Regions from separate parts of the Neobacillus sp. YIM B06451 genome, predicted to be linked through region 1. Evidence: predicted binding sites of a transcription regulator. Region 1 holds the regulator's gene; each other region holds the start of a gene.
What was found. Region 1 encodes LexA, which represses DNA repair genes until DNA is damaged. Its sites were predicted from a motif close to CGAACATATGTTCG; they were not measured.
Positions count from the first base shown of each region.

Region 2: the regulator LexA is predicted to act here: its motif matches at 2,266-2,279, upstream of RB160_RS19255 (YolD-like family protein).
Region 3: the regulator LexA is predicted to act here: its motif matches at 3,449-3,462, upstream of RB160_RS15590 (YolD-like family protein).

Region 1 covers NZ_JAVFKJ010000001.1:489,628-496,766, reverse strand. Annotated here, with positions in the region: gene RB160_RS02320 (DUF896 domain-containing protein) at 1-190, opposite strand, end outside; gene RB160_RS02315 (YneB family resolvase-like protein) at 245-916, opposite strand; gene yneA (cell division suppressor protein YneA) at 919-1,248, opposite strand; gene lexA (transcriptional repressor LexA) at 1,405-2,025, shown strand; gene RB160_RS02300 (hypothetical protein) at 2,072-2,299, opposite strand; gene glnA (type I glutamate--ammonia ligase) at 3,599-4,933, opposite strand; gene RB160_RS02290 (MerR family transcriptional regulator) at 4,963-5,364, opposite strand; gene RB160_RS02285 (methionine gamma-lyase family protein) at 5,861-7,123, opposite strand.
Region 2 covers NZ_JAVFKJ010000014.1:102,148-109,286, forward strand. Annotated here, with positions in the region: gene RB160_RS24125 (type II CBASS E2 protein) at 1-202, shown strand, start outside; gene RB160_RS19245 (CBASS cGAMP-activated phospholipase) at 261-1,211, shown strand; gene RB160_RS19250 (hypothetical protein) at 1,292-1,846, shown strand; gene RB160_RS19255 (YolD-like family protein) at 1,900-2,238, opposite strand; gene RB160_RS19260 (hypothetical protein) at 2,974-3,393, shown strand; gene RB160_RS19265 (hypothetical protein) at 3,720-4,175, shown strand; gene RB160_RS19270 (hypothetical protein) at 4,661-5,236, shown strand; gene RB160_RS19275 (hypothetical protein) at 5,884-6,117, shown strand; gene RB160_RS19280 (hypothetical protein) at 6,242-6,550, shown strand; gene RB160_RS19285 (hypothetical protein) at 7,124-7,139, shown strand, end outside.
Region 3 covers NZ_JAVFKJ010000009.1:133,902-141,040, reverse strand. Annotated here, with positions in the region: gene RB160_RS15605 (hypothetical protein) at 111-1,298, shown strand; gene RB160_RS15600 (hypothetical protein) at 1,964-2,302, shown strand; gene RB160_RS15595 (hypothetical protein) at 2,327-2,695, opposite strand; gene RB160_RS15590 (YolD-like family protein) at 3,596-3,937, shown strand; gene RB160_RS15585 (hypothetical protein) at 4,000-4,446, shown strand; gene RB160_RS15580 (ComEC/Rec2 family competence protein) at 4,650-5,507, shown strand; gene RB160_RS15575 (DUF3006 domain-containing protein) at 5,512-5,724, shown strand; gene RB160_RS15570 (helicase-related protein) at 6,401-7,139, shown strand, end outside.

The DNA of each region.
Region 1 (7,139 bases):
GAGTGACGTCGTTCCCTTCCGGATCAATGATGGTCGTGTTGGTCAATGTATCCAGCATGGAAGAACGGAAAACCTCGAGGTATTCCTTCCGTAACATGGTTTGCTCTTTGGCTTCTTCATCTGTCAATCCGACCGATTTCGATTTCCTGGCCAATTCGTTTATCCTGGCGATTTTTTCTTTTGAAAGCATGGCACTCCCTCTTTCGGTTAGACTACCATGCATCATACTAGAAAACGCCGCCCTTTACAAGGAAGAGGGCTTGTCAGATTCGATTGCTTCCCTATACCGCCGGTGCACCGTCGCCTTGGATACATCGTAACCGAACCCTCTAAGGGTCGCGGCGATTTCGGCAAAGGTGAGGCCATTGTCTTTTAGCCTGATAATTTCCTTAACTGGGACTTCGATTCGTTCACGGCCAGGGCTCTCATCCAGGTTTTTCAGGTTTTTCTGGGGCTTATAGCCTTTTTCAATCGCCCTTTTCATTCCGCGCTTTATTTTGATATTGTGCAACTTACGCTGATATTCCTCTACCATCGCAACAATATTAAGGATCATCGAATCAGATTCTGACAGCTGTAGTTCACCGTCATGCGCCACACTGTATAGCTTGATGCCATTTTTTGATAGTACATGAAGAATGGCTATTTTCGCATTTCCCCTGCCAAGCCTTGTTTCATCCTGAATAAGAACGGCATCAATTTCCCCATCCTTTATAAGGCTAAGCAGTTCGAGGAGCCCCTCCCTTTCAAGGGAATATCCGCTTGCCTGCTCCATGTAGACCGCTGCCTTTTCAAAACCGTGCCTTTCCGCAAGAGCAAGAAGTTCCTCCTCCTGCCTTGCAAGGGACGTTTCCTGGGCTTCCTTTTCTGTGCTGACTCGGCAATATATCGCTGCCCGGACGCCCTTGTTCCCCATATTTACTCATCCTTTCCAACACTTGCTAGCTGCTGCCCCTCGCTAATGGTGAGCTTTTTAATAGGGACAATGATTTTGTCCCCTGGATAAATCGTATCGCTCGCGAGTTCATTGTTTTTCTTTACCCAGTTTATAATATCAGACCGGTCCATCGAATGGCGTTCGGCAAGCTCCTCCGCAACCGCCCAAATGGAATCCCCTTCTTTTACTGTAATGGTCATGTATGTATCTTCAGTTGCAGGTTTGCTAAAGTACGATACCGCTCCCGCACATAGGCTGCTGAAAAAAATCAAAAGTACGACGTAAGAGTTATTTATTAAAAGTTTCTTCATTGGACGCACCCCTTAAGAATGTATGTTCGGTTTATTTGATTTGATTATAATCCGAACATCTGTTTGATGTCAATGAAAAAACTCGAACTTATGTTTGTATCTTTGTCCAACCCATGCTATAATTAGGTAACAATACCAGAAGAGGTGTTTCCATTTATGGCTAAAATATCGAAGAGGCAGCAGGAGATCCTTGATTATATTAAAAGCGAAGTAAAAAGAAAGGGTTATCCGCCGTCCGTCCGTGAAATCGGTGAAGCAGTGGGGCTTGCCTCAAGCTCGACCGTACACGGCCACCTGGAACGGCTGGAAATGAAGGGCCTCATTAGAAGGGACCCGACGAAACCAAGGGCAATTGAAATTCTTGAAGCGGATGAAGCATACATCCCGAAAGTCCGGGTCGTCAATGTTCCAGTCGTCGGGCGTGTTACTGCGGGTCAGCCTATCACCGCTGTTGAAAATGTCGAGGAGTATTTCCCACTTCCCGAAACAATGGTCCCTTCGGACGAGCAGGTTTTCATGCTTGAAATTATGGGGGAAAGTATGATTGAAGCTGGTATCCTTGATGGGGACTATGTCATTGTAAAGCAGCAGAAGACAGCAAATAATGGCGATATCGTTGTCGCAATGACAGAAGAGGACGAAGCTACGTGTAAAAGATTTTACAAAGAAAAAGACTATATCCGCCTCCAGCCGGAAAACCCCACCATGGAGCCTATCATCCTTAGGGAAGTATCCATTTTGGGAAAAGTTATCGGCGTATACCGGAGCATCCATTAAAAAACAGGCTATTGCGGATAGCCTGTTTTTCTTTGCTTCTATAGATTTATTGTTCCGTCTGGGCTTCTTCCCTTTGCTGTGCCCGCTCGTCATACCAAAGCTTCGCGTGGGTAAGGATTGAGAAAACCAGGAAGAAATTCATTGCCCAAACTCCGACAAATGGGCTTATGCCCCCAAACTCTATTGTTTTATACCCCTTTAAAATCATCACAAGATAGGATTCAATAAAAACTAATACGAACCCAGCCGCACCTGCAACCGCCATTCTGATCATGCTGATACCCCCTCAAAGTTCGGAAATTCAAAAGTTTGTCACTTTGTTTTTACAGCTTTGTGAACATAAACAACATACGAACATTTTTAACCTTGAATCTGTTATTTTAAAGATACAGAAAAACTTCAACAGCAATCGATTTCAAAAAAAGCCATCACAAGATTGCTTAGTCAAACATCGCAATGAACAGCAAGAACACAACGAGATTGAACAACCTAGACGCATTAGTGGGAAATAATCGCATCGTCATTGACAAGGGATCCAGCTAGATACATCTACGATTTGCATCAAGATACAAAATGGTCATCTTAGAAACTGCTATGATTCGCATCCAGAAACACAGCATCACAGCCTAGAAGCACCTAAGATTGGCACCAAGATACAAAACCTTACAGCTTAGAAACATCTACGATTTTCATCAAGATACAAAATGGTCATCTTAGAAACTGCTATGATTCGCATCCAGAAACACAGCATCACAGCCTAGAAGCACCTAAGATTGGCACCAAGATACAAAACCTTACAGCTTAGAAACATCTACGATTTTCATCTAGTTTTAGAATGGCCATCTTAGAAACAACTATGACCTGCATCCAGAAACACAAAATCACAGCCTAGAAGCACCTAAGATCGGCACCAAGATACAAAAACTTACAACTTAGAAACATCCACGATTTGCATCCAGATCCAAAATAGTCATCTTAGAAACAGCTATGATTCGCATCCAGAAACACAGCATCACAGCCTAGAAGCACCTAAGATCGGCACCAAGATACAAAAACTTACAACTTAGAAACATCCACGATTTGCATCCAGATCCAAAATAGTCATCTTAGAAACAGCTATGATTCGCATCCAGAAACACAGCATCACAGCCTAGAAGCACCTAAGATCGGCACCAAGATACAAAACCTTACAGCTTAGAAACATCAATGAAGGGCAACTAGAGACTCATTGATCAACAACGCACCCCAGAGGCACCAGGAAAAGGCATCTCTGAGACAGCACAGATAAGAACCACATCAGATCAGCTGGCATTTGCTTAACTGGCTGCCAGCTGAGCCCGATTACCCGCATTGAAAAATGCTGTATATATTCCAAAATGGCCGCTAACCCCCTTGGCGGCTATTTTTTGTGGTCTCTTTTTATTATATACCATCCCGGAATATAAAGTCATAAACAAAAGTCACAAAATTGTCATATTTTAATATTTTTTAAAATTACCGCTCAATTTCGTTTCGAACGTGAATCCCATGAAAAAAGCAGCCCACTTCAAGCGGGCTGCTGTTTCACATCCTATTAGTACATACTCATATACTGCTCGCGTTCCCAAGGATGTACCTGGGTGCGGAACATATCCCATTCGATTTCCTTCGCTTCAAGGAAGTGCTCAACGATATGCTCGCCAAGTGCGGACAGGATGACATCGTCTGTTTTCATCATATCAAGCGCTTGTGCAAGTGTAGCAGGAAGGTCGGCGATTCCTTCTTCGATGCGCTCTTCCTTTGTCATCACGTAAATGTTGCGGTCAACGGCTGCTGGTGGTGTCAGCTTGTTTTTGATACCGTCTAAGCCAGCCTTCAATAGGACAGCCATAGCCAAATATGGATTGGCTGCAGGGTCGACGCTGCGCACCTCAACGCGCGTGCTCATTCCACGTGAAGCAGGGATACGGATGAGCGGTGACCTGTTTTTCGCGGACCAGGCAACATAGCATGGCGCTTCATAGCCAGGTACCAGACGCTTATAAGAGTTGACAGTCGGGTTTGTGACTGCGGTGAAGTTTGTTGCGTGTTTCAGAATGCCGGCGATGAAATGGTACGCATTTTCGCTCAGGTCCAATTTGCTCCCTTTTTCATAAAACACGTTCTCATTTCCTTTGAAAAGGGACAGGTTGCAGTGCATACCGGAACCGCTCACGCCGAACAATGGCTTTGGCATGAATGTAGCATGCAGGCCATGCTTCCTGGCGATTGTTTTTACAACGAGCTTGAACGTTTGGATATTGTCGCACGCAGTGATGGCATCCGCGTATTTAAAATCGATTTCGTGTTGACCCGCCGCCGTTTCATGGTGGGAGGCTTCGATTTCAAAGCCCATTTCTTCAAGCTCAAGAACGATATCGCGTCGGCAGTTTTCACCAAGATCGGTCGGAGCGAGGTCAAAATAGCCGCCACTGTCATTCAGTTCAAGAGTGGGTTCGCCATTCTGGTCAAGCTTGAACAGGAAAAATTCCGGTTCCGGCCCGATGTTGAAGGTTGTGAAGCCAAGCTCTTCCATTTCTTTAAGAATTCGTTTCAAATTGTTTCGTGGGTCGCCGCCGAATGGCGTTCCATCCGCGTTATGGATGTCGCAAATGAGTCGTGCAACTTTCCCTTTCTCGGCTGTCCATGGGAAAATGACCCATGTATCAGGATCAGGGAAAAGATACATATCGGATTCCTCAATTCGGACGAAGCCTTCAATCGAGGATCCATCGAACATCATTTTATTGTCAAGCGCCTTTCCAAGCTGGGAAATTGGGATTTCCACGTTTTTGATTGTCCCGAGAATGTCCGTGAACTGCAGACGGACAAACTTTACGTTCTCCTCTTTTGCCATTTTTTCGATGTCTTCACGTGTGTACCTTGCCAAGTTGTTTCCTCCTTTATAATAGCAACGGATTAATTGAAAAATCGGGACATATCGCCTTGCCTTAAGGTCGAACGGTTGAACCGTCCGGCATGGAGCAATTCATTGCGAAGCAATTTCCTTAATTCAACTTCCGTCAATTCCTTTTTCGGCTTCTTTTCCTTTTCGGATTCGTGCTGCCTTTTCTCCTGGTTGACGAGGAACAACTCCCTAATTCCAGCCATATTGACGCCCCTGTCAATCAGATCCTTAATTTCAAGGAGCCTGTCAATATCGTTCAAACTGAACATTCGCCTATTCCCTTCAGTCCGCGCGGGAGAAATCAATTGGTGCTCTTCATAATAGCGGATTTGCCTAGCGGTCAAATCGGTCAGCTGCATCACAATTCCAATTGGAAACAGCGGCATGGAGCGGCGGATCTTGCTTCCCCCCATGATTTCTCCTCCTTATCGTGACTTACAAACTGAATTATATTCCAATGTAAAAAAACCTGTCAATACTATGTTAGGTTTCCTCACATGAAATTTTAAATACATTTTTCCCAGAGGCAGAAAACTCAGGAAACCATTGGTGGGGGTACGGCTTTTTCTTTTTCCTTTTTTGGGCTGAACATCCTAAAAGCCGAAGTAAGGTTGCCGAAAAAAAGAAAAATAGGCTAATATTGCCGAAGCCTTCACCAAGGCGCGGACATTCCTCATGCTCGCCAGGGCGGCTGCGCCTATCCGATTGTTTCAGCCACTACAGGGAAGCCTTTTTTGCCCAACGGCATTTTCAGTCCCTTTAGGCTTATTCCCTATTTTCTCGTTTTTAATAGTCCAAAGGGAAAAAAGATCATAAAAATAAATGCAGCCGCGGACAACCGTACCCATTTTGACAGCTGCCTTTATAAAAAATACAAAGAAGGCACCTGTTCGAAAAGTGCCTTCTTCTTTATACCAATCCTTCTTCAATCAGCCGGTCGAGCGCCAGGCAGATGGCGATTTTCACATGGGAATATGTAAGCCCTCCCTGCACATATGCGGCATAAGGCGGCCGTAAAGGCCCATCGGCGGTAAGCTCAATGCTTGCTCCCTGGATAAAGGTGCCCGCAGCCATGATGACGTCGTCTTCATATCCTGGCATGTAGGCGGGATATGGAGTAACGTATGAGTTGACCGGCGACGCAAACTGGATTGCCTGGCAGAAGGATACCATCTTTTGGCGGTCATTGAATTCAACCGCCTGGATAAGGTCTGTTCTTGGTGCATCCCATTTAGGAAACGACTTCATCCCGAACCGCTCAAGCATTGCCGCTGTAAAAACGGCCCCTTTCAGCGCCTGGCCCACAACATGGGGTGCCAGGAAAAATCCCTGGTACATTTCATGGAGGCTGTAAAGGGACGCGCCGGCTTCGGCTCCAATTCCGGGTGATGTCATCCGGTAGGAGCATGCGTCTACGTACTCCTGCTTTCCAACGATATAACCGCCCGTTTTGGCGATGCCGCCACCGGGGTTTTTAATTAAGGAACCAGCCATCAGATCCGCACCCGCATGGCACGGCTCCTCCAATTCCACGAATTCGCCATAACAGTTATCGACAAAAACGACAACGTCCGGCTTGATTTCTTTTACAAACCGGACCATTTCACCGATTTCCGCAACTGTAAAGGACGGCCTCGTTGCATAACCTTTGGAACGCTGGATGCCAATCATTTTCGTGTTCGGTTTGATAGCGGCAGAGACAGCGTTCCAATCGATGCCGCCTTCTTCCGTAAGCGCCACGCTATTATACGATATCCCGAATTCCTTAAGCGACCCATTTCCGGCCCCGCGGATTCCGACGATTTCCTCAAGCGTGTCGTACGGCTTCCCTGTTATGTAGAGTAGCTCGTCGCCCGGCCTTAATATTCCGAACAGGGCGATGGAAATGGCATGGGTGCCTGAAATGATTTGCGGGCGGACAAGCCCTGCTTCCGCTCCGAAAACATCTGCATAGATGCTGGCGAGCACGTCCCTACCCGTATCATCATAGCCATAGCCTGTGCTTGGGGTGAAGTGTGAGTCGCTCACCCTGTGCTTTTGAAAGCTTTGCAGTACCCTGAATTGATTTGCCTCAATAATTTCATCCATTGCCCTGTGTATAGGGGCAATTTGTTCCTCCACCTCCCGCGCAGCCTGGCTTAGGCGTTCTCCGTGCTTCAATTGCTTATACATGGTGCTTCTCCAATCT
Region 2 (7,139 bases), on a different contig from region 1:
ACCAGAGGTTTTAAAAAATGCTCCACACCGTTATAGTGACAAATCGTTGTGCCTTTACCATCCTAACGATAAAAGCTATAAACCTGACATGCTTATTGCGGACACAATCATTCCCTGGACATGTGAATGGTTGTACTTCTATACGGTTTGGCTTGAAGAGGGTGTATGGTGGGGAAAGGAAGCGCCGCATGGTCCTATATGAAAAAGAAGGGAATTAGAAAATGGTAAATTGGGAGTCTTATAAAAATGGGGACTGGCAAATGAAAGAGCCAGGTACTTTTAAGATATTGTCCATTGATGGCGGAGGGATGAAAGGAATAATTCCTGCTCGTTTTTTAAAGCAAGTGGAAGAAGTCATTGGGGAACCTATCCATGAGCACTTTGATTTATTAGCGGGAACATCAACTGGAGGAATCATTTGCCTAGGGCTAGCATCTGGAATGAGAGCAGAGGAGATTGCAAACTTATACATCAATGAAGGTGCAAAAATATTCGGTACAAAGAAATCAAAAGTTCCGATAAAAAAATTCGAAGGGTTAGGAATAAGTGCAACATATGATAACGAACCTTTAAAAAAATTATTAATTGAAAAGTTTGCTGACAAGAAAATCCGTGATGCCAATACAATGCTTTGTATCCCATCAATTGAACATCATAAAGCGGAGCCAAAAGTGTTTAAGACTCCTCATCAACATGACTATATAAGGGATGCTGAACGGTATATGTGGGAAGTAGGCTTGGCAACGTCAGCGGCACCAACTTATTTTCCAGCCGCCTGTATCGGTGACAATGAGTGTAAGATTGACGGTGGTCTCTGGGCAAACAATCCAGTATTGATTGGAATTGCCGAGGCGAGGAAGATGGGGTTCCAACTGGAACAAATCAAAGTGCTTTCAATCGGCACTGGGGATAGCATTTATAATGCTCCAAATAAAATTGCTGAAGCTGGTGGGCTACTATCATGGCAGAAAAATTTAGTGGAACTAACCATGCAAGCACAATCAAAAGGAGCATGGCATACCGCAAAATATTTAATTGGCGATAATTTAATTCGTTTAAATCCTATTCTATCGCAAGCTCTGCCCCTAGATTCGACAAACGAAGAAGATATTTCTTTAATGATTAGAGAAGCGAATCATATGTTTGAAAGGACTTTCGTTGGAGACCGAGTTAGGGACATGTTTTTTGAAACGAATGCAATTTATCAATAGAATGATGGAGCGATTCCAAAAATCGCTCCATTTTAACTGTTTCGCATAATATTGAAAATGTTAAAGGAGAACTTATGTAAATGGGTGTCTTTGAGTTTTTCACAGGAGCTGCTGGCATAGTAACAGCGATAATCAGTTGGAAAGCATTATTATCCAAGTCGGATTTGGAACAGGTTTTTCTTACTCATGAGCAGAAGATAAAATTGTATTACTTAAAATTAATTAGTCTATCTGGGTTAATCGCTTTTCTTTTTGGTGACCTATATATTTTATGGAGCTTGACGTTTAAAGGAAAGACAGCGGCGACGGCAGATTGGAACTTTGCGATTGCATTGGGCTTTGTGGTTTTTATTTGTTGCCTCATAACACTGGGTGCGATAGAAAAAGTCATACAAAACCTTGTGCTCAAAAGTCATACAAAATATAAAGTAACACTTGAGAATATTGGTGAGGTTTATATTCTAAAAATGATGAATGAGCAATTATGTATTTGTTCTAAAAATCCAAATGCTGATTTTTATCGAAATGACATTGAGTCAATTCTTGTGAGGTTGGAGGATTTGATCCAAAAGCCACTTATCAGAGTAGAGATTGAAGTTCCTAAGCGGCCTGTTTTAAAAAAGCTATTTGATTAAAGTTTCTTTGAAAGGGTGCGTTGTTTAATTAGGACGAACGCACCCAAAAATTTCTATTGTACGACATGGACTTCTACAATTTCGTTAAATGATATTTTTTGTATGTACTCTTCCTCGGTTTGTAAATAAATCATCTTATTAATATCGTCAAGACGATTTACTCTCCCTTTAAAACACCAATAAACGCCTTCATTCCAAATCTTGATGTGAATCAAGTATGAGAACTCCATAGCAAAGCATATTTGATCTTCGATCTTGTTGAGTGCATACTCGTCCAAAATGGGCTTTTGGATCTGTTCATTTTCTTTCCACATCTCTTTAAGCATTTTCCCGTGTTCAGGTAAGAATGCAGCCGTTTGCCACTTTAATTTACCGCGGTCTCTAATGGTCAAGTTTATTACTCCTTTCTTTTATTTAATGGAACGTATGTTCTTATTATAAGCATAAAAAAACCTATCATGTGAGATAGGTTGAAATTTAAGAAATATATTTAACGAACGAAGGAATACGTAATTTCCCATCCTTAGTATGTAAAAAGGGAAATCATAAGTTTTCTCACGAAACGTATAATAGATGAAAAGCCCAACCAATAAATTGGTTGGGCTTTTGAAATATCAAAAAGGATAATGATTTTTACTTTTGCAATAAAATTGTGCGCTAAACTATAAATACAAGTATTTGACACGTATCTGTTCTATGTAAGGTATAAATTTCATCCTTACTCAAAGTGTTGCTAAATTTTTTGGAATAGATCAAACGGCACAGATAGGAGCGATGGTCGACCGTGGCCAATCGGCTAAGGTAACTTGAAGCTTTTAAGAAGAATAACCTTTAATAAATAAAAGAATTCAGTACGAAAGTTTTGATTTTTCAAGTTGCAGAGGTTTGTTAACTCATAACAGCCTTTACACTATTACTACCGTCTTCCGCATTATCAAGTGTTTATCAATTGGTATTTAGATATGAATTGTATCCAAGTTAATTATATTCATCATTGCGAATTGGACTTACTTGAAAAGTCTTTTGACGCTTTGGTGAAAGTGATGTATATTTCGACAAAATTGAAGACGAGTTCAAGATATGGGAAGAGGCTCTGTGATAAAACTAATACGATGGGGGTAAAGATTATGAAAGATATTTCTCAAAAAAAAGATAAGGAACTAAATAAAGAGGATTATATCCTTAATTGGTACTTAGCTTTAAATGATTCAAAAACGAAACACTATCTTCAAAATGACTTAGGCGTTACGTCCTTACTACACTTGGCCGAGGAAGATATTGAGAAAGTGAAGACTCGTATAAATGAAATTCGGACAGAAAAACAGAGGAGATTACCATTAGAGAGAAAAAGGGAGCAAAATTATTATAAAATTGAATTGCTTGTATTTGCAATTATATGTTTCATTATCTATGCTTTAGCCTTTATATATGGTGTATCGAAAGTAGGTCTTAACCTAGTTAGTATTCTGTTACCCATGGGATTTCTGCTTCCCGCACTTATGATAGCTATTCGAAATAAAATCTTCAGTGATTTTATTAGGGATTAAAATGTCCAATAATAAACTTTGAATATTAAACGGTATTCTTTAATTGTGTTGATTTTTTTATAAAGGTACAGTCGGGCTAGTTGAATGCAGTTATAAAAGATGGCTCATACTGAGCCGTTTTTTAATGTATTTGTAATGTTATATTACTCCTTATGCTTTCTAATACATCTGTTTTTTTTCAATCAAATAACATTTTCTTCTCCCAAAACGAAACCCATTACAAAAAGAGGTGGGTTTTAGGGGCCAGTAGATGCATTAGATATACGATGGAATAAAAAGTATCATTTAGGCAATCCTAACGATATAAAAAGTATGGGGTGAATATTATGAAAGTACCGTTAATGTTGGTCATGGTATTTTTCCTTATCGTCGGAAATGCATCAGCTTCTGAATTAATCGAAACAGGAAAAGAAGTGGAAGTAAAAGAGTTCGCATCAAAGACGTTTATATATCAGGTACTTCACACATGGATGGTACATGATGCATCAGATTATTATATTAAAAAATACAAAGCAAAATCAGTAGGTTGGGAAGGTCCAAAACTAGAAAAAATTCGAATCTGGATTAAAGATATTAAACCCAGCACCGATAGAACCTACACTCATGTTGTAAGAGTCTTCTTGCCCTATGAAAAAGTAATTATTGACGATAAAAAAGAAATAAAGGCAGCAGATACATTTATTTATGCAATTAATGCAAATTTTCTTCCGTTTTGCCCAGAATCAGGTAAATCTGAAAAAGAAATTAAATTAATCAATTCTTACCATAAGGTACGACAATAAAAAACTCTAGGCGGGTGCGTAGATCCAGTAAGGATTTAGGCACCTTTTTGTTGAAATCCTTAATGAGCTAAAGGGGCAGGTTAGGCAGTTTTAAAAATATCGTTGCGACGGACTTTTATCGTCTGGTAAACTGCTTTTTTATATTCATATTACTCCTTTTGATGATTAGAGATTTTAATGTTATAGATTTTGTTTCGTATATCTTGTTTTTCAGATTCAGATAATGAAGATTCTTTAGTGTTAAGGGACAATTTAAATATAAGTTTCATGTGTGTTTTGAACCAGTCCATTTGTTTCACCCCCATCCGATTACCCCTTTAGACGATTTATAACTCTAAAAGAATTCAATTTAAAAGGAAATATTTTCTTGCCTGGGTTGGGAGTCGAAGAAAACAACATTGCTATTGTTGTTCTTATTATTGAATAAGAATATTTGTTATTTACTTGGACAAACTATACTTAAATATAAGTTTAGGGTGAGAGCTTTGAAAATAAGATTTCCCTTTTTATTGTCCTTATTGGCTGTATTAATTTATGGGATCAATAGTGGAACCATCTATGCAAGTAAAAATGACAAACCCGATGCATATGAAAAGATTTTTCCTGAAATGGGATATAAAACCGTTCATGAGGCGAAAAGAGATTTTGAACATCATTTTAACCAAAAACTGAAATTGCCACTAAGAGTTCCGCCTATAACATTTACTCACCATTTCGGCAGATTTAATAATTTGGATGGTGATATTAATGACTCATTTAACATGGTATTTATAAGTGATATATCACCCGAAAATCATTTTAAAATTGATGTCAGACCAGTTAAGCATAAAATAACACTTAAAGATAAATACGTTTTACAAGTCTATAATTTAAAGAACGGCAATGAAGCAAAGTATATGAACTTTTCTGGTTTTAATTTACTGGTTTTTGAAAGAGACAATTGGCAATATATATTTAGTGTTGATAAAAGGGTTTCTGATAAGGTTACTCCCGAAACATTAGTCCAGATAGCGAACTCAATTGATTATTCTGCTGAATTGAATAAAAGATTTTTTCAATAAAGAGGTGCATTGATCCAGACGGATAAAGGCACCTCTTTTTGATTTCTTAATGACTAATATGCAGCGTCATTGACCATAACGCTACGACCTCCCAATACGACTGATTCGGAGAACGAATTATACATTCCTATATCCAATATTTACTGTTTAACAACCAACACCAAAAAGGTTGAGGAAAAATGCCATCAGATAACAGGAAAATGATGGACAATGCGTTGAAAAAAGTAGTTATCCCTATACTAAGGGGCCAAGGATTTAAATGTTCGTTCCTCCATTTAAGACGAGTAAATAACAATATATAGATTTAATAACTTTCCAATTTAACAAATGGGGAGGAACTTTTATAGTGGAGTTAACTGTTTCCCCGTTAAACGGTATTACAGAGCCCTGGGGTGAACACATTCCACCAAACAAAATAACAGCTCACCATAATTAATAAAAGATATAGATTAGGAGCAAAATCTGAAGATAAAGATGGAATATGGTTTAATTTTGAAAAAGCAAAAGCAGAGGGTGACTATAACCAGGTTGCATTAAGGGTTTTGAATTCACTCAACACATCTGATTCTTTGTGGATTTCGAATTTATCTAAATAAAAGCCTTCTTGATCTGACAGGGCAGTTTTCTTTTATAAGGATAAAATAAAAATGGCTGCAAATCACCTTATGGAATATAATGTAAGAGAGGGGTGTTTATATTTGGCTGTAATTTGGTTTTTTATTATTCTTATTCTCGGCATTTCGGGATTTGCATTAATAATCGACTTGAAACGAAAGAAAAACAATTATAACTTTCATATTCCAACCAATCCAAACACTAAGCCAGGGGATAGTTCAAATTATATAATGGGCGATAATAAAGACACTGGAGGAATTCAATAACCGTTTGCAACTAACTAAAGCGATTTTTCAATAGCGTAGGGTCGCTTTCTTATTGAAGTTACGGGGCAGGTTAGTATTAGACCGTAATGTGATTGAATTTTAGGGTAGAGGGAGGGGAAACAGCATGACAAGTGATATTATCATAACAGTAATTTTTATGATTCCAGTGTATGGATTCTTGATTTGGTCTTATAATTGTCCAGAAGATAGTATTTTATTTGGAAGAAGGTGGATGTACCGAGAGGAACCTGAACTTTCTTCAAATTTTATCCGTTATACTAAGTTTGCGTCAATTTCCGCCATGGTTGGAATCCCTTTTGTTCTTACAAGCATTTTCTTAAAACCTTATGTTTTCGGTCTTGCTGTAATAGTATTTATCTTTGTCTTTATAATTGGTGCATTTTTAATATTTTCAAGTGAAAGTAAATCCTAAATTACGCTTATTTTTATAGGATTAACAGGTGCGATGATTCTGGAAGGAATTTCGCGCTTTTTTGTTTTCCTTATTGTATAAATGGGGCAGATAGCTCAATAAAGACTTACACACAACTTGGAGCTTTAAAAATCATATTACCACATACAGACGAAGGAATTTCAATAAGTTGCGATCAAAGAGCGGAGTTTTTCGTTACTTATGGAACAAACGGGGTAGTTAAATTGAATAAGAAAAAGATATTCACTTTATAACCCTGAAGCATTGCATTGAGAAATAACCATGATTATTATAAATATAACGAGAATAGCCTCAAGTGTAGCATTTTTACTTCCGTTGTACTTGTCTTGTTGTATAAATTTTCGATACAATGCTTGGGTTTTTATTTTTTTAATCATCTTGATTCATTCCACTATCCCCCTTAAAAAGTGACACCCTGGGTGCTTTGATCGAAGCAGGATTTAAGGCACCTTTTTGATGAAATCCATATTGAACAACGGGGCAGGTTAGTTTAAGAATCTGATTATGGGATTATATGTTAAAATATAAGAAAAAGGTTAGGGGGAAGGGAACGTGAAAAAACTCCTTG
Region 3 (7,139 bases), on a different contig from region 1:
CTAAACTTGTACTATTCGATTGCAAATTGCTGATAATCTATACTGTACGAATGAGATTTAACTGCCGATACACATAAAGAGAATTGATGTAAGAGGAAAAGGAGTATGACATGAAAAAACATTGGAATATCTTGTTTTTAGTAGGAATCTTACTGGGAGGATTATTAACCGGCTGCGACAAAGGGATTATTACTATTAATTTAGCTAAGGATAGTAGCCAAGAGAAAATAGAAAAACCTTCAAAAAAAGCTCTTTCTGAGGAGTCAACGGATGAAGATAAGGAATCTCAAAAAATTGCAGAATCACCGGATGAAGATAATGAAATTCAAATAAGATTTGACGAGTCTACAGAAAAGGGAGTTACAGGGAATGATAATACTACTATTCCATCAAATATTGTTAACTCAATGAAAAAGATGCACCAGGTTCTGGAGAATTCAGCTTCTATATTAAATGAAATGGCGACGAAAGACCCTACAAATGTCTTTGATAACAAGGATATCACTACCTTACGGAACAACTTTTTGGACCAGTATACAACTAGCGGGGACGATTATAAAGCTTTATCTATTTATCGTTATTATGACAAAAAAGATGCCGGGAATAAGATTAAGGATGAAATCTATACATACGGGACTATCTTTCAGGAGGCTATGTATGAGGCTAATGTTTCTTTTTATCAAATGTTGTACATGAAAGGTGATACTACAGGGTTTAAAAAACAGAAAGCCGCTTTTGAACTGAGATTTAACAAGGCTAGTGAAATTTACAATAAGATACAGTCAATTACTACATCTGGACCTGCTTCAGATTACAGTAATATTCCGTTAACTGCTGAGCTTAGCCCTGTTTTGCTATTAGATTATTTATGGGTGACCCACCAAAAAATCTGGCGAATGCATGGTGAGTATTTTGAGGACACTAACTTTTCGAAACTGCCAATAGACGATGCTCTTGAACAGATTGATCCTATCATAGGTGATTCTAAAATTGCTATGGAATATTTAAAGACTTTCAGCAGACAATACGATATGGAAAGACAGGATGATTGGAACCTGGAAGAAGCAAATGGTGTAATGGATAGTTGGTATACGTCTGTAAACTACCATCTATATGCTATCCAGATTTACAGTAATAAAAATAAATTGGAAGATTACTATGGTGGCAAAAGTTATATTCCTACGGATGATATGATTAAATACAGTATTCAATACCAAATGCAAATGCTAAATTATAAACAATTTAATTGGCAGTATACACGAGCAAGAGATTTTCTTAGGTCGGATAATAATAATTAGACCAAAGGAGGTAAGAAAAAGCATCTTTAATAAATTAAACTTTTTATTCTCAAGAGGAGACTTCTTGACCATCAAATTCCTATTATTCTCCCGAGGATCAGACTCTCAAAGATTTATTAGTGAAAATAATGCAAACAATATTGCCTGCATTGACCTTCCTAGAAAATGCACAAACCAAAGTCCTCTAGGTTGAAATACGGACCTGGTTAATGAGATTTAATATACTAAATAAAAATTGGAACGGTCATTGTTGCCTGCTAAGGCAGAATTTAATGTATATAACGGATCTGTTCTTTTCCGATCTTTAATTGAAAAAGACAAAGCAAAAATAGTCGTATTAAATGATAACACAATAGTTCTGGCTCTTTTATGGGGTTTTCTTATAATACTAAATCAATCACTTTGTATTTTTGTAATGAATATTAACTATGTGGAAGCACTACTAGCAATAGTTGAAGATTTTCCTCTTTTTCAACTATTGTTAGCGGTGCTTTTTATCTATTAAAAAATGATTGGTCACGTTTTAATCAGATTTCAATACCTATTACCGAAGTGATTTTTATGTTCTTTTGAAACATCATTCTCTAATTAGAATTTAATCTTTCCAAAGGGAGGGTATTCTTTTAATTATTATTGGAGAAGATGTGTTATTGGGAGGGATGGGTATGAAAGGAATTTATTTAATTAATCCAAAGATTTCACTAAATGGCCTTTCCATAGAAGAAAGCTTTGTATTACAGTTACATATAACCAGGGAAACCATTAGTAGACAAAAAATAAAAATAATCAAATTAAATCCTTACCAGCTGTATGAATACTATACAATTCCACATGCTCTTTTGTATGATTTAAAAGCTAAACAAGTACAATTTGACTGTCTCGTTTACCAATCACCAACAGTTGTGGAAGATTTTATGTGGTCATATCTTGAGAGATGGATACTCATTAGTAGTTATTTCAAAACTAAAATAATTTGTAGCGAAGAAAATAATATTTATTCTTAGGCCAAATATATATACTTGACATTGTTATTGTTTATTTACTTTATTTAAATACTCCTCTATAAGTTTATGAGGAATGATTTCGAGACTTTTCGAAACCCCAAGATTAAAAATAATTAAATTTAAAACTCGTTGTAACTCTTCGTCAGAATAAAGTAATCTTCCTGTTCTTGGCATCTCCCATTTTTCTGGCAGATAATATTGAACGATATCGTATACAAGTTGCTGAGACTCTAAACTTAATTCTAATTTAGGTGCTTTTTTTGTCCATTCCCAATTCTGACGATAAATTTCCCTAATTTGTTCTTCTGTATAAGGAAGGCTTTTAACGATCTCCTGTTCGTTTAATAATTTTTGGCGAAAGTATTCATCAAACTCAAGTTCTTTTTTGTTCATTTTGCTTCACCTCAGAGGGATTACTTCCTTGCAAAGTCATTTGCAAGTATATATTTCATTATTATCTTTTATCATCCTTTTTAATATCCGCGCGGTGTTACCTGTGGTTATCTAAGCGTTACCTTGACCAAGAACCCTTTTTTGAATCCATTGATAATTAAGGCTTAAATTACAGGAAGCCGTGTAAACAAATAATTCAAAATTTTATTGAACTAAAGTGTTTGATATTTTTAATGCCCCGAACGAAGATTTTTCTCCTTCGCTTTTCGTTTATAGATTTCTATTATCTCATCCATTCGGTTTAACATGTTTTCAATGTCCTTGTTTTTTATATTCTTTTTCTCGAGCACTCTTGATAGTATTGAATAACTAATCACATACATATCCCAGGGATAAAATGTAACAGACTTGCCCTCCTTACTAAATTGTATAGCTTATTGTTTTTCAGCTCATACTCCTTAAAAGCAAGATCAAGCACAGCCTTTTTATGTGCATGTTTTGTTTCATAGTGTTATGTAATCCAATTACCAATAAGCGTTATTATAGAAACACTCAGCCCTCCTAAAAATGCCAATATCGCAGTTTTCCTTTCCAAAAAAATCCCCCCTATTTTAATCGAATATTCGACAACAGAGGCGGTTTTCCTTCTTGCATATAAAAAGAGATTATGGCGAAAAGAGATACGAGATTATAATTCCTCTACCTTTCCCCGGCTACTTCTCGATTGACACATCACCTGTATTTGCATAAGAGCTAACGTTAATTCGGCCGGCAGATGTATTAATAAGAGTGTAGGACACACTTTATGAAGGGTCCTTCCAGCCAACAAGGCTTTTTTTATACATATTATAGAACATATGTTCTATAATATATAATATATTAGAAAGGCGGACTGATATTATGGGCATACGTGATCGTGGAATAATAAAGTGGCGTGCAGCAGCTTTTATGCCAGAGCAGCGCTCTTTGTTAAAGAAAGCATTGCTTGATGACAAAAAAGTTAAAAAACCAATACTTGATAAACTGCAATGGGAAGAAATCGAGCAAAATATCCTTTTAGCGATGGAATACGCAGACCCAGTAGTGATTAAAGTCTGGCAAGATGGAATCTTCATTGTGCACAAAGGGATGCTGCATCGGATGGATGATATAAACAAAGTGCTCTATCTGCAAACAGAAGTACGGCAAATGATCAAATTACCCTTCGATGAGATTGTTGAGGCTTTGAATCAAAATACATAACGTAACACAATATACAAGAATACAACTTTTTTTCTTTGATGGTTATTGTATGATGGGAATAGATGGGAAATTACATTCTATTGTTAAACCGCCAGGAAACTTCATCATTAAGGAACGTAAAAAATAATGGAGGAGCATTAGCTATGGCAAAAAACAAAGTCGAAAAGGCAAGGGAAGAAATTAAAAATCTACAGGAGTTCATTAAGCTTACAGAATCGTATCAGGCTGACACACCTGAAAGGTATATTATTAGGGAGTATGCCTACTATAGCAGCATTCCTATTGTAATTAAAAGTCTACGTGAAAAGGGTATTACCAAGGAAGGAAAGGAAATAGAAAGGAAGGATGTATTGGACGTAATAAAAGCTAAGCCTGTTGATGATTTACACCGTATAATCCAATCCTGGTACAAGCTGAAAGTGAAAGGAAATAAAGTCAAAGAGGAACCGAAGCCCCGTAGAAATCGAAAACTTGCAATGCTAAATTACCTAAAATCAATTAAACAATAACCCATAAAAGAATTGGAGAAAAACAAACGGTTATAAGAGAATGTAGCTGGCTTTTTTTCATAATAATAAACTTCATAGTGTTTGTAGCAAAGTAGTGAATTTCTAGCAAAATTCACTACTTTTTTTACCATTTAAAAATATACATGGTAATTTTATGGTATTTATGTTAAATAAATATATAGTAAAAGGAGGAAAATGATCAGATGAATAAAAAATTGGTAAAAGCTGTGGCAACGCTAGGATTTTCGTTTTCATTATTACTTGGGTCAACTCAAATTCATGCAGCTACTCCACAACCTTTAACTGTCCATTATATAGATGTTGGCCAAGGTGATTCAATATATATTAAAACTCCAGCCGGTGAAGATATTCTAATAGATGCAGGAAGGCAGGGAGATAAAGTAGTATCCTATCTAAATAAACTAAAAGTTGATGATATTGAAATCTTAATCTCAACACACCCAGATGCGGATCATACCGGTGGAATGGATGAAGTTTTAAAAGCTTTTAATGTCGAAAATGTTATTGCTCCAAAGGTATCTCATACGACACAGGTATATAAAGACTTTCTTACAGCCGTAAAAAACGAAAAATTAACGATAAAAACTGCTAAACTTGATGCGGTCATCCCGACTAAAGACAAAGTACTTAAAATGCGTCTTTTAGGGCCAGTCAAGGACTATAAGACAAGTGATCTAAACAACTGGAGCGCGGTTCTTCATATCAACTACAACAAGACAAATTTCCTTTTCACGGGGGATGCTGAAACTGCAGCGGAAAATGATATGCTTACCAAAAAGCTTATTACCAAAGTGGATGTTTTGAAGGTTGGTCACCACGGTGCCAAGGAATCAACAACTGCACCTTTCCTAAACGCTTCAAAGCCTATGTATTCTATAATCTCTGTTGGGGCAAACAACCAATACAAGCACCCAACTGCTGATGTTTTAAACCGACTAAAGGCTGCTAAGTCAACGGTATACCGAACAGATCAAAAGGGATCCATAGTGGTGACAAGCAATGGTTTAAAAATAGTAAGCATTAAAACAGAAAAGAAGTGATTGAATGAGAGGAATTATTGACAGATTTGAAGGTGAACTGGTGGTTATTGAAGTCGATGGTGATATGAGGGACTTTCCAAAAGAAATATTTCCAACAGAAGCCGAACCGGGTGATGTCGTGGAAATTGTAGATGGAAAAGTTACAATTTTAAATGCAGAGACCGATAAACTCAAAAAAGAAATTGAAGATCTTATGAGGGAAATATGGGAAGATTAAGCCTGCAGTATTGCAGGTTTTTAAATTTATTTAATACTTTGGTTAAAAAACAGATATGCAACCCTTCTCCGCCAAGAGCCTCACAATTTTAGACATTACCCTTTCCCTTTTAATTTAAAAAATAATCTATAAATTTTACCGATAATAATATTAATAATGGCTACAATTATAGAAGGGTTTACTAGGGATATGAAAATATTCGATGACTTAATTCTAATGAGTATAATAATACACAGCGGCTGCCACCTGCCTGAATAAAAGTGGTTTATTAAGTTTTTGTTCGACGACTCAAATAAGCCTTTGCATTGGATCTTTGTTTTGGCCGTAATTTCCGCAAGACTTTCTTATTGCTGAACATGGAAATATATTCGCCATGAGCGGCCTTGTTACGTAAAAAAGAATCGCCCTTAACTCCTCAATTACTTTGGGGAAGTCTTGATCCGGTGGGTGATTAAGTAAATTTGGTTAAGTACTTCAATCTACCATAGTAACTGGGACTTTTTTGTGCTTGAAATCATTATTTCAAAAACTAGGAAATAATAAATTTCTTGCTACTTTTAACTTATGATATGGTAAATACATACAGCAATGGTTTTCCTAGTATATAATTAAAAATATCCATATAGCGACAAAAGGTGATGAATTAATTCTTAATACTTTATGGGAGGAAAAAAGTATGGGAAAACTAGAAAGCATCACTCCTGGAACTTTAGTTAAAGGAATTATTGATGATACAGTTGTAACCATTTTAGATGTTAAGTGGTTTGGTAAAGACATAGTAGAAGTGTCTTATAAAGACTCTAATGGTAACACGGGAACGGAACTGTTATTTAGGAACAGAGAATCAGAAATTACTATCGTAAACAATGATCAAATATGGAGTCTAAGTGGCGATGGAACTTTGTTTAGATTAATATCAGAAGCTTACAGGATACGCTTAGCCTATTTATTTGATCCAATGCTTGCGGTACATACTTCTCTAGTTGAACCATTACCTCACCAAATTACTGCCGTGTATGAAAAAATGCTTCCTAGGCAGCCCCTTCGCTTTCTACTAGCAGATGACCCGGGTGCAGGAAAGACTATAATGGCGGGGCTTTTAATTCGAGAACTTTTTATTCGTGGAGATTTGACAAAGTGTATGGTTGTTTGTCCTGGCATATTAGCTGAGCAATGGCAAGAAGAGTTAATATCAAAATTTCATCTTCCTTTTAGATTAATTTCTCGTAACACTTTAAATGAATCTTTTAGTGGGAATCCATTTAAGGAATACCCATTTCTTATTAGTCGATTAGACTATTTAGCTCGTAATGAAGATGTAATTGAACTAGCAAAGCAAGTGGACTGGGATCTTATTATTTTTGATGAAGCACATAAAATGAGTGCCTCTTTTTTTGGAGGAGAAATGAAAGCTA